3 regions of the Paenibacillus sp. PK1-4R genome follow, and region 3 is predicted to be linked to each of the others. Evidence: riboswitches for the same ligand, from Rfam matches in the RefSeq annotation. Region 3 holds a riboswitch; each other region holds the start of a gene.
The links. Region 3 has a riboswitch for thiamine pyrophosphate ahead of QNO02_RS04325 (ABC transporter ATP-binding protein). Riboswitches for the same ligand answer to the same signal wherever they lie in the genome.
Positions count from the first base shown of each region.

Region 1: it holds a riboswitch for thiamine pyrophosphate, as region 3 does, so the genes downstream of both, thiC (phosphomethylpyrimidine synthase ThiC) here and QNO02_RS04325 (ABC transporter ATP-binding protein) in region 3, are expected to answer to the same signal.
Region 2: it holds a riboswitch for thiamine pyrophosphate, as region 3 does, so the genes downstream of both, QNO02_RS17585 (thiamine phosphate synthase) here and QNO02_RS04325 (ABC transporter ATP-binding protein) in region 3, are expected to answer to the same signal.

Region 1 covers NZ_CP126535.1:707,336-710,619, reverse strand. Annotated here, with positions in the region: gene thiC (phosphomethylpyrimidine synthase ThiC) at 238-1,965, opposite strand; TPP riboswitch at 2,386-2,499, opposite strand; gene QNO02_RS03300 (IclR family transcriptional regulator) at 2,650-3,284, opposite strand, start outside.
Region 2 covers NZ_CP126535.1:4,066,403-4,069,686, forward strand. Annotated here, with positions in the region: gene thiO (glycine oxidase ThiO) at 1-1,099, opposite strand, end outside; gene QNO02_RS17585 (thiamine phosphate synthase) at 1,117-1,812, opposite strand; TPP riboswitch at 2,006-2,115, opposite strand; gene QNO02_RS17590 (ABC-F family ATP-binding cassette domain-containing protein) at 2,191-3,284, opposite strand, start outside.
Region 3 covers NZ_CP126535.1:1,027,419-1,030,702, forward strand. Annotated here, with positions in the region: gene QNO02_RS04320 (ABC transporter permease) at 70-900, opposite strand; gene QNO02_RS04325 (ABC transporter ATP-binding protein) at 890-1,654, opposite strand; TPP riboswitch at 1,925-2,027, opposite strand; gene QNO02_RS04330 (radical SAM/SPASM domain-containing protein) at 2,210-3,085, shown strand.

The sequences.
Region 1 (3,284 bases), 320 kb from region 3:
ATACAAAGAGCTCGCGATGCTGTTGACCGATTAAATCATAAGTCGCGCATTTGCTTATTACTTTGCCCCTAGATGAGGATGGAAACATGTTAATCAAACAACAAGTTATAGCTTCCAACAAAACAGGTTATGGTTTAACCCGCTTAGCAACAACTTGTAGATGAAGAGCCTCCTATTTGCAAAACTTCAGATAAAAAATCTCGTCTCACAACGTCAATGACATTGTAAGACGTATTGTTAATTAAATGCACTCATATCCGCCGCAAAGGCACGAATGTCCTGCGTGATGCGCATGCTACAGAACTTCGGTCCGCACATGGAGCAGAAATGAGCTTCTTTGGCTCCTTCTGCTGGCAGCGTCTCATCATGGTAGGACAGCGCACGTTCAGGGTCCAGTGACAGGTTAAACTGGTCACGCCAGCGGAACTCGAAGCGTGCCTTGGACAATGCATCATCCCGGCGTTGAGCACGTGGATGGCCTTTTGCCAGATCGGCGGCGTGGGCTGCAATCTTGTAGGCGATGACCCCTTCCCGCACATCATCCTTGTTGGGCAGGCCCAAATGTTCTTTTGGTGTAACATAACAGAGCATGGACGTGCCGAACCAGCCAATCATGGCCGCACCAATGGCGGATGTGATGTGGTCGTATCCCGGAGCAATGTCGGTCGTCAGCGGCCCCAGCGTATAGAACGGTGCCTCTTTACATATCTCCATCTGCAAGTCCACATTCTCTTTGATCTTATGCATCGGCACGTGACCCGGCCCTTCGATCATCACCTGCACATCATGCTTCCATGCGATCTGCGTCAGTTCCCCGAGCGTAGCCAGTTCCGCCATCTGAGCTTCGTCATTGGCATCGTAGATACTGCCTGGACGAAGTCCATCTCCCAACGAAAACGCCACATCATACCTTTTCATAATCTCGCAGATTTCTTCAAAATGGGTGTACAAAAAATTCTCCTGATGATGCGCAAGGCACCATGCTGCCATAATGGACCCACCGCGAGACACAATGCCTGTCATCCGCTTGGCGGTCATGGGGATATAACGCAGCAGTACACCTGCGTGGATCGTAAAGTAGTCCACTCCCTGCTCTGCCTGCTCAATGAGCGTATCACGGTACAACTCCCAGGTCAGCGCTTCCGCTTCGCCATTCACCTTCTCCAGCGCCTGATACAGCGGCACCGTACCAATCGGCACAGGTGAATTGCGGATAATCCACTCCCGGGTGGTATGAATGTTTTTGCCTGTGGACAGATCCATCACCGTATCCGATCCCCATCGTACCGCCCAAGTCATCTTCTCGACCTCTTCCTCAATGGAGGAAGATACGGCAGAGTTACCTATGTTGGCATTGATCTTCACGTGAAAATGACGACCGATCAACATCGGCTCACTCTCCGGGTGATTGATGTTGGATGGCAGAATCGCACGTCCACTCGCCAGCTCCTGCCTTACAAATTCCGGTTCTACGCCCTCACGAATGGCGGCAAACTCCATCTCTGCCGTAATGACTCCCTGCCTCGCATAATGCATCTGAGTCACACAGCGTCCTGTCTGTGCTCGCAGCGGTTTGCCACGCAATCCAGGGTACTCTTCGGCTCCAGCTTTCTTCCCTCCGGGCTTTAGTCCGTTATCCTCCGGTTTAACCGTACGACCCTGATAAGCTTCAACATCGCCACGCTCTGTGATCCAGCGGGTACGCAGGGCTGGCAGACCTGCACAGATATCCGCATGAAATTCGGGATCGGTCATCGGCCCGCTCGTATCGTAGACACGTAGCGGTTCGTTATGCTCCACCCCTTGGGGAGTATTCGTGTCATGAAGGGCTATCTCACGCTCAGGTACAGCAATGTCCGGCCGTGAGCCCTGAATGTAGACTTTGCGGCTGCCCGGAAAGGGCTGAATCCGTCCGGCCGCTCCTGTTTCTTTTTCCACCTGCTGACCGTTATGTTCCTGCTCCATCGCTTGTTGTCCCGTTTGATTTCCTGTACTCATGTTCGCTTGTCTCCTCCTCAGTGTTCGTCGCTTGTTTGGTTGGTATCGTCATTAGCTTACTTACGTACCTGTCCCAAATCATGCGCAATGCAGAGAAGAAAGAGCGATCCTACGCCAGACCAGGGGAGACACTTTTCATGTACAGTTCACAACAGACGGAGGCTGCCACAGATCATGAATCTATGGTGACTTCTCTCTCATCATACAAGCCCACTTTCGCAGGTTATTGAAAAAAGAAGTCAATGGAGTACGCGCTATATAGCCCGTTCACTGTATATAAAAAAGCCGGTCCCCGAAGGAACCGACTTTTATGTCCATCACCAATAATGCACCTTCAATCAGCTCCTTAACGGAGACTACAAGGGTCACATCATGAGGTGGTTGAGGTCATATCGCCGATTACTTCCCTACGCTGGTATGATCCAGATCAGGTGCAAAGGGTCCGGAATCTCATGCGATTCCGTCTCAGTCCGGACAATTCGGACTCCCCCAGTAACGTTAGTAAGTTGCGGCTTACATAAGCCGCCGTTCATATTCAATGAAGCTGGCCCCGTAGGGCCGTCCATTACAGAGTAGCGCAACCGGAACATAAAAACAACCTTTATATTCCAAATGATCAAACTCCATTGGAGAAAAAAACTTACATAAACATCAGGATAACATGAGCCCCATCTGCGTAGCAGCATCCTTCAATACAGGTGCGTATTCATGCAATGTCTCCTGCGAGAGTCGACTGACAGGCCCTGAGACCGAGAGCGCAGCTGCAATATTGCCTCTGCGATCCATAATCGGTACAGATACCGCGGCAGCTCCCGGCTCACGTTCCTCATAACTCGTCGCATATCCGTTATCCCGGATATCTCCCATTTGCGCCAAATACACCGCGGGATCAATAAACACCGGCCATTCCGGGCCGTTCATCAGTTCTTCACGATCCTCGTCCGTGGCAAACGCCATCAAAACTTTGCTGGAAGCGCCCACAGACAGCGGGAGTCTAACACCAACGGGGGCGACTCGGCGAATCGCCTGATCACTTTGCACAGCCTGAATCCGTATCCGTTCACTCCCATCACGCAGGTACAGACTCACGGTCTCCCCCAATCGATCTCTCAGTCGCTCCATCGCAGGCAGCAGCAGAATAGCGGGATCATCACTGCGGGACATATGAGCCGACAGTTCCCAGATTCGGATGCCAAGTCGGTACTTCTCTGTTGCTGCATCACGGATCACGAACCCTCGATCCTCCAGCGTAGCCATCAAACGGTGCACTGTACTTTTGTGCAGGC
Region 2 (3,284 bases), 3.0 Mb from region 3:
CAGCGAGCAACTCAGCGATAAGCCTGCCTGTTATCGCACTAAGCAAGATACCGTTGCGGTAATGCCCAAAGGCGGCGAACAGCCCTGGTATACTCTTGCAAGCACCTATATAAGGCAGTCCATCTGGAGTTGCCGGTCTTACGCCTGCCCACGCTCGCATAAATTGTGCTTCTTTCATCCCAGGTACCCAGTGGGTAGCCGCTGTTAGCAGCTTCTGGACACCCTGTACAGAAACGTTAAGATCCGTTCTGCCTGGCAGACTGGTTGCCCCGAGCCAAACTTCGCCATTGGCTTTGGGAACAATATAGATATCCTCTGCATACACCGTTCTGTCAGGTCTGTACCCTGCATGTTCATCTGAGAACTGAACGGCGGCTATTTCTCCTTTTACCGACCACACAGGCATGCTCAGATTCACATGTCTCATCAACTCTTCACTCTGTAATCCAGCCGCTATAATGACATGTTTGCATCTCATCTCACCGATCGATGTGGTGATTCCCTGCACGCCAAGTTCGTTTGCTTGCACACGTATATCCTGTATGTCCTCCATAACCCGTGCTCCCAATGCTTGAGCGGATTCAGCATATGCCTTCGTTAGATGGACTGGAAGAATCTCACTCTCGTAAGGTCTGTAGTAGGCTCCATACGTATCTCTGTTAAGCCATGATGCCTCCTGTTGCACAACGGAACGATCCCACCATACCTCATCAGCAGAAGCAGACAACGCAGACTTCCGATTGTCCTTATAACTACTTAATTCTCTGTATGAACGAAAAGGAGTTAGGAATCCCTGGCGTTGCAGGCCAGTCTCTACCTCACTGAGTGTAGCCATTAGCACCTGTTGCTCGATAAGTAACTGTCTACTCTGTCTGGCAAGCTTAGCCATCAAAGGATGAGCAAAATCCTCACTGTCTGCCGCCAGCATTCCAGCCGCCGCGCAAGAAGTGCCTCCTGCAATCGCCGAACGCTCCAGCAACAGCACATCCTGTCCACGGGAAGCAAGCTCATAAGCGATAGCACAACCAACAACGCCTCCACCTACAATAATCGTTTCTGCATGAAACTTATCTGGTTTATCAATAACGATCTCTTTCATCCTCTCATCTCCTTGATTCAGGGACTCAGACTTTCTGTAGCAACGATAGCCTGCCTTAATAATGCAGCCGCCCGATCCGGTGACTCGCTCGCCCATACATTCGAGATCACGGCGACTCCCTGTGCCCCTGCAGAGCGAATAGCTTGAATGTTTCCCGGTTCGATGCCCCCAATCGCCATGACAGGAATGGAGACACGCCTGCACACTTCAGCAAGAGCATGTAATCCTCTGGGGTCAAGATCAGGCTTACTGTTGGTTGAGTAGACATGCCCGAAGAAAAGATAATCGGCTCCCCGTTCTTCAGCGATTTTTGCCTCATCGATTGAATGAACAGATACACCCAGACGAAGGCGCTGCACATTGCTTATAACAGCAGGGTTATAATTTCGTATCGCATCTTGCCCCCAATGTACACCGCCATAAATGTCATTCTGTGGAGGAAGTTCTGAACTATTGATAACAATGCGGCAAGATGGAATGCCAACGCTACGCAGACTTTGAGCCCAACCGATCTTGTCTTGCCATGTGAGTTGTTTTTCTCGTATGTGAATATAGTCCACCAAAGGCCAAACGTCCTTTGCAGCTTTTACAAAAGATGCCTGATCCCCTGCACCCGTAGATACAACATGCAATTCAAATGATTCTTGAACATGTTCATGAGAAATTACCGTACTGTTCATCTCCTTCCAGACTTGAATGCTATGAAAACACAAAAAAGCCACTCCCGTAGGGGAGTGGCTGCGTATTAATTATAGGACCAGATGACTGACTGATACATACAGTTCATTTCGTGCAATAAAGCTATAGACCTTATAGCCATAACGTTATACACGCAACTGCATGTTTCAATTTACTAAGCAAGACGGTTGAATTCTTTCGAATTGCCGTTTGCTCACGTCATTCACTGAAACGCGCTCGCCACTTCCCTACGCTGGTATGATCCAGATCAGGTGCAAAGGGTCCGGAATCGCATTCTTCCATCTCAGCCGCATCGTGCGGCCCCCCTAGTGTTCATATGAAGTTGTAGCCTATGTTACCATAGACGGTTTTTTTTGTCACCGTCATTTCTGTTAAACATTGTCTTGAATCGTTTAGTTTTTCTCAGACCATTCTTCGACATTCCATGTTTTGGTGACCCATCCCTCGTAGAAATCAGGTTCATGAGATACCAGTAACACCGTTCCCTTGAATTCTTTCAAAGCACGCTGCAACTCCGCTTTGGCTGTGACATCCAGATGGTTCGTCGGCTCATCGAATAGAATCCAATTGCTTTCACGCATCAAGAGTTTGCATAAACGAACCTTGGCTTGTTCTCCACCACTCAGCATATTAAGTGGACGAGTAATGTGCTCATTTTTCAACCCGCAGCGAGCGAGATGACCTCGGACCTCATTTTGGGTCAAATGTGAAAATTCATTCCAGACATCCTCAATCGGCGTGATATTCCCAGCACGAACCTCCTGCTCAAAATAGGCTGTTTCGAGGTAATCTCCTAAGAAAGTCTTTCCACTGAGTGGAGATATTTTTCCCAGGATGGTTTTCAACAGCGTCGATTTACCCACACCATTACAACCTACGATGGCAATTTTCTCACCACGTTCGATTGTCATTGTCATCTTAGGCAGCAAAGGATACGTATATCCAATTTCAAAATCAATACCCTCAAAGACCGTTTTACTGCTCGCACGGGCATCCTTGAATTTGAACGTTGGTTTGGCCGCTTCATCTGGGCGATCAATACGTTCAATTCTGTCCAGCTGTTTCTCCCGACTCTTCGCTCGACCTGAAGTTGAAGCACGTGCCTTGTTACGCTGAATGAAATCTTCCTGCTTCTTGATGTACTCTTGCTGTTTCTCGTATGCATCAATATGCTGGGCTTTATTCATATCAGCCATCTCGAGGAACTTGTTATAGTTCGCTGCATATCTCGTTAATTTGGCAAATTCCAAATGATAAATGACATTTACGACTTCATTCATGAATTCCGTGTCATGGGAGATTAAAAGAAACGCGTGCGGGTAGTCCTTCAGGTAACGTGACAGCCATTCAATGTGCTCTACATCCAGATAGTTGGTCGGCTCATCCAGCAAAAGAGCTGTAGGTTTCTCAAGCAGAAGCTTGGCAAGAAGCACCTTGGTACGTTGTCCACCACTTAGAGCTGCGACATCCCGATCAAGACCAATTG
Region 3 (3,284 bases):
TGAAATTGTGCATAAGGTATGTTTTGAAGATTGTAACTCCTGTATTTACCTCTAATTTCTGTCTAAGTATTATCCAACTTTTCTTTTGCCTCCATGACGATGACGCCGTATGCTAAACCGTTTCTCCAGCCAGGCAATCAGTACAAACAAAACGATCCCAAGTAAGGATAACAGCACAATAGCAGCAAACATCGCATCCGTGTTCATGTTGCTGGACATGCGGCGGCTGAAGTATCCGAGACCTTTGCTGCCACCGAGCCATTCGCCAATCGTTGCCCCAACCACGCAGTACACCACAGACATCTTTAACCCCGAGAAAAAAGAGGGAAGTGCCAGCGGAACCTGGAGTTTGCAAAAAATATCCCACTTGCTGGCGCCCATGGTGAGCAGCAGTTCACGCTGCTCTGGATCGCCTTGGCGGAGTCCATCGTAGGTACTGACCACAATGGGGAAGAATGCGATTAAGAATACCACCGCGACTTTGCTCCACAACGTGTAACCAAACCACAGGATAAATACGGGGGACAGGGCAATCAGCGGTATGGTCTGACTGATCACGATGAAGGGATACAAGGCCTTTTCAATCGATCGGTTCATATGCATGCCTGTCGCTAGCGTAATTCCGGTCACTATGGATAATCCAAAACCTACGGCAACCTCCATAAAGGTAGCAGGCAGATGGATGGTCAACAGCAGATGACGATGCTCAACCAGTGAGCCTATGATGGCCGTGGGTGCAGGAATGATGAAGGAGGGCACCCATCCCATACGCACAATCACTTCCCAGATCGCCAGTGATAAGAACATGAGCATAATAAACAAACCATATTGGGAAAACGACCTCGAGAGCCACTTTGAACACCACGTCCAAACGCTAACCTCAGCTCTATCATTCTGCATGTAATTGTTCCTCCAGTTGTTGCCTCATCTGCACGAGAGCCGGTTCGTAGATCATGTCCGAATGCCTTGGGCGTGGTAAGGGAACCGTCATCTCCCGCAACTGCTGGCCTTGCCCCCCTGGAGTTAACAGAATGATACGGTCACTTAACAGCAGGGCTTCTTCGATGTCATGTGTAATGAACAGCACGGTTTGGACAAAGCCCTCCCACAGCTCCAATAACCAGCGATGCATTTGTCGTTTGGTTAAGGCGTCGAGTGCACCGAAGGGTTCATCCAGCAACATGAGCTGCCCGCCTGTAAGCAAGGTACGCAGCAATGCCACCCGCTGCCGCATGCCGCCGGATAACTCATCTGGATAGGCCTGCTCATAACCGGACAAGCCGAACCTTGCCAATCCTGCGATGATATCGGCTCGTAGTTTGTCCTTGTCCTGTCGGCCTGGTGCCAGCTCGGCAGGCAGCATGCAGTTCTCCATGACGGTACGCCAGGATAACAGCAGGTCTTTCTGCGGCATATAGGCGACTCGTCCGAGCCGTTGTCCTTGCGGTACATCAGCAATATCGATGGTGCCGACGGTAGGCTCATGCAAGCCTGCGAGCAGCTTGAAAAGCGTGCTTTTACCTGATCCGCTTGAGCCGATGAGCGAGACAAATTCCCCTTGTTGAACCTGAAGCGACACATTGGAGAGTACGGGGGAATCCATTTTTTCGGGAAAAGCGAAGCTTATGTTGTGAATGGTTACATGGTTGGTCATCTGATCCTCACCCCCTTGATATCAGACTGCTGGAATAACAACGGCATCTTGTGCTTTGCAGAAGTAACATAAGAAAAACGTCTATCGACGTACTTTTCGAGAAGACAGACCGCGTTTAGCTGAAGTGGTTTTTACGATATCGATTGATTCAGCTTCGCTGAAAACTTATAAATCTACATAAAAAAGACCCACCCATTTCCGGAGAAATGAGTGGGTCTGTAAGTTAAATTCGCAATTTATCTTCACATACATTGAGAAAATTCCGCTTACTAAAAGGCCGCTCCACTTCCCTCCGCTGGTATGATCCAGATCAGGTTCAAAGGGTCCGAATAGTCATATTCGTCTCAGCCGCAAGGCTCCCCTAGTGCAAAAGTTCAAGATATGCAGTTGTGTGTTCAGCATATATCACTTGAACATGAACTGTAAAGAGGCAGCATGATAACTGAACAATTTACCTCGGCTCAGGAACCCGATATAATAGGGATGGCCCGTATTGGCCGGATCACAAAATGCAGGTGGGATTATTCTCCCTCCTAGGCAGAATGGGGACCCGAGTTGAAAACGTTCAAAAAAGTATATATTGAGATCACGAGTATCTGCAATCTGGCTTGCAGCTTCTGTCCGCAGACGCAGCGTGCCAAAGGATTCATTGACCCTGAAGTCTTCAACAATATACTGGAACAAGTTAAACCACACACCAATCATATTTATCTACATGTCAAAGGCGAACCCTTGTTGCATCCCAAAATAGATCTGTTGCTTGATTCCGCACATGAGAAGGGACTCAAGGTGAACATTACAACGAATGGTACACTGCTGCCCAAGACTCAGCATAAATTGCTTGGCAAACCGGCGCTGCGGCAGATGAATTTCTCCCTGCACAGCTTCGATGGGCATGAAGGTTCAACAGATCGTGACGGATATCTGCGTCATATTTTGTCCTTTGTACATGAGGCCGTTAAGCACAATGTCATCATCTCTTTCCGACTGTGGAATCTGACGCAGGATAACTTCACGAATGCTCAGATGAATCGAAATCGGGAGACCCTTGAAGTGTTGGAACGTGAGTTCAATCTGGACTTCCGCATTGAGGAAAAAGTAGTTCCAGGCAGTGGGGTCAAAATTGCCCCGAATGTATATCTGAATCAGGACCATGAGTTCCAGTGGCCAAGTCTGGATGCACCTGAAGATGACGGCAGAGGCTTCTGCCATGCATTGCGTGGTCAGGCAGCTGTGCTTGTAGATGGAACGGTGGTTCCATGCTGTCTCGATGGCGAGGGTGTAATTAACTTGGGTAATGTGCACGAGAAGTCATTCTCGGAGATTATTGAGGGTGAGCGAGCGAACAATCTGGTATATGGTTTCTCCAAGCGGGAAGCTGTGGAAGAGTTGTGTCGAAAGTGCGGTTATCGTCAGAGATTCGGAGCCTGATATCTTATATCAGCAAGACAGAAGCCGTTCAAGATCACACATTTGGAGACAAATGTAGTGGTCTTTCTTTGTTATCGGGGATTCAAGTTAGGGGTACATACGTTACAAATGAGCATACCAGAGGTTGATATCAGCATATTGCTTGAGAGACCTGGCATGAAAAAAATGCCGATATGACAGGGATTGTGCGGTTTCATGA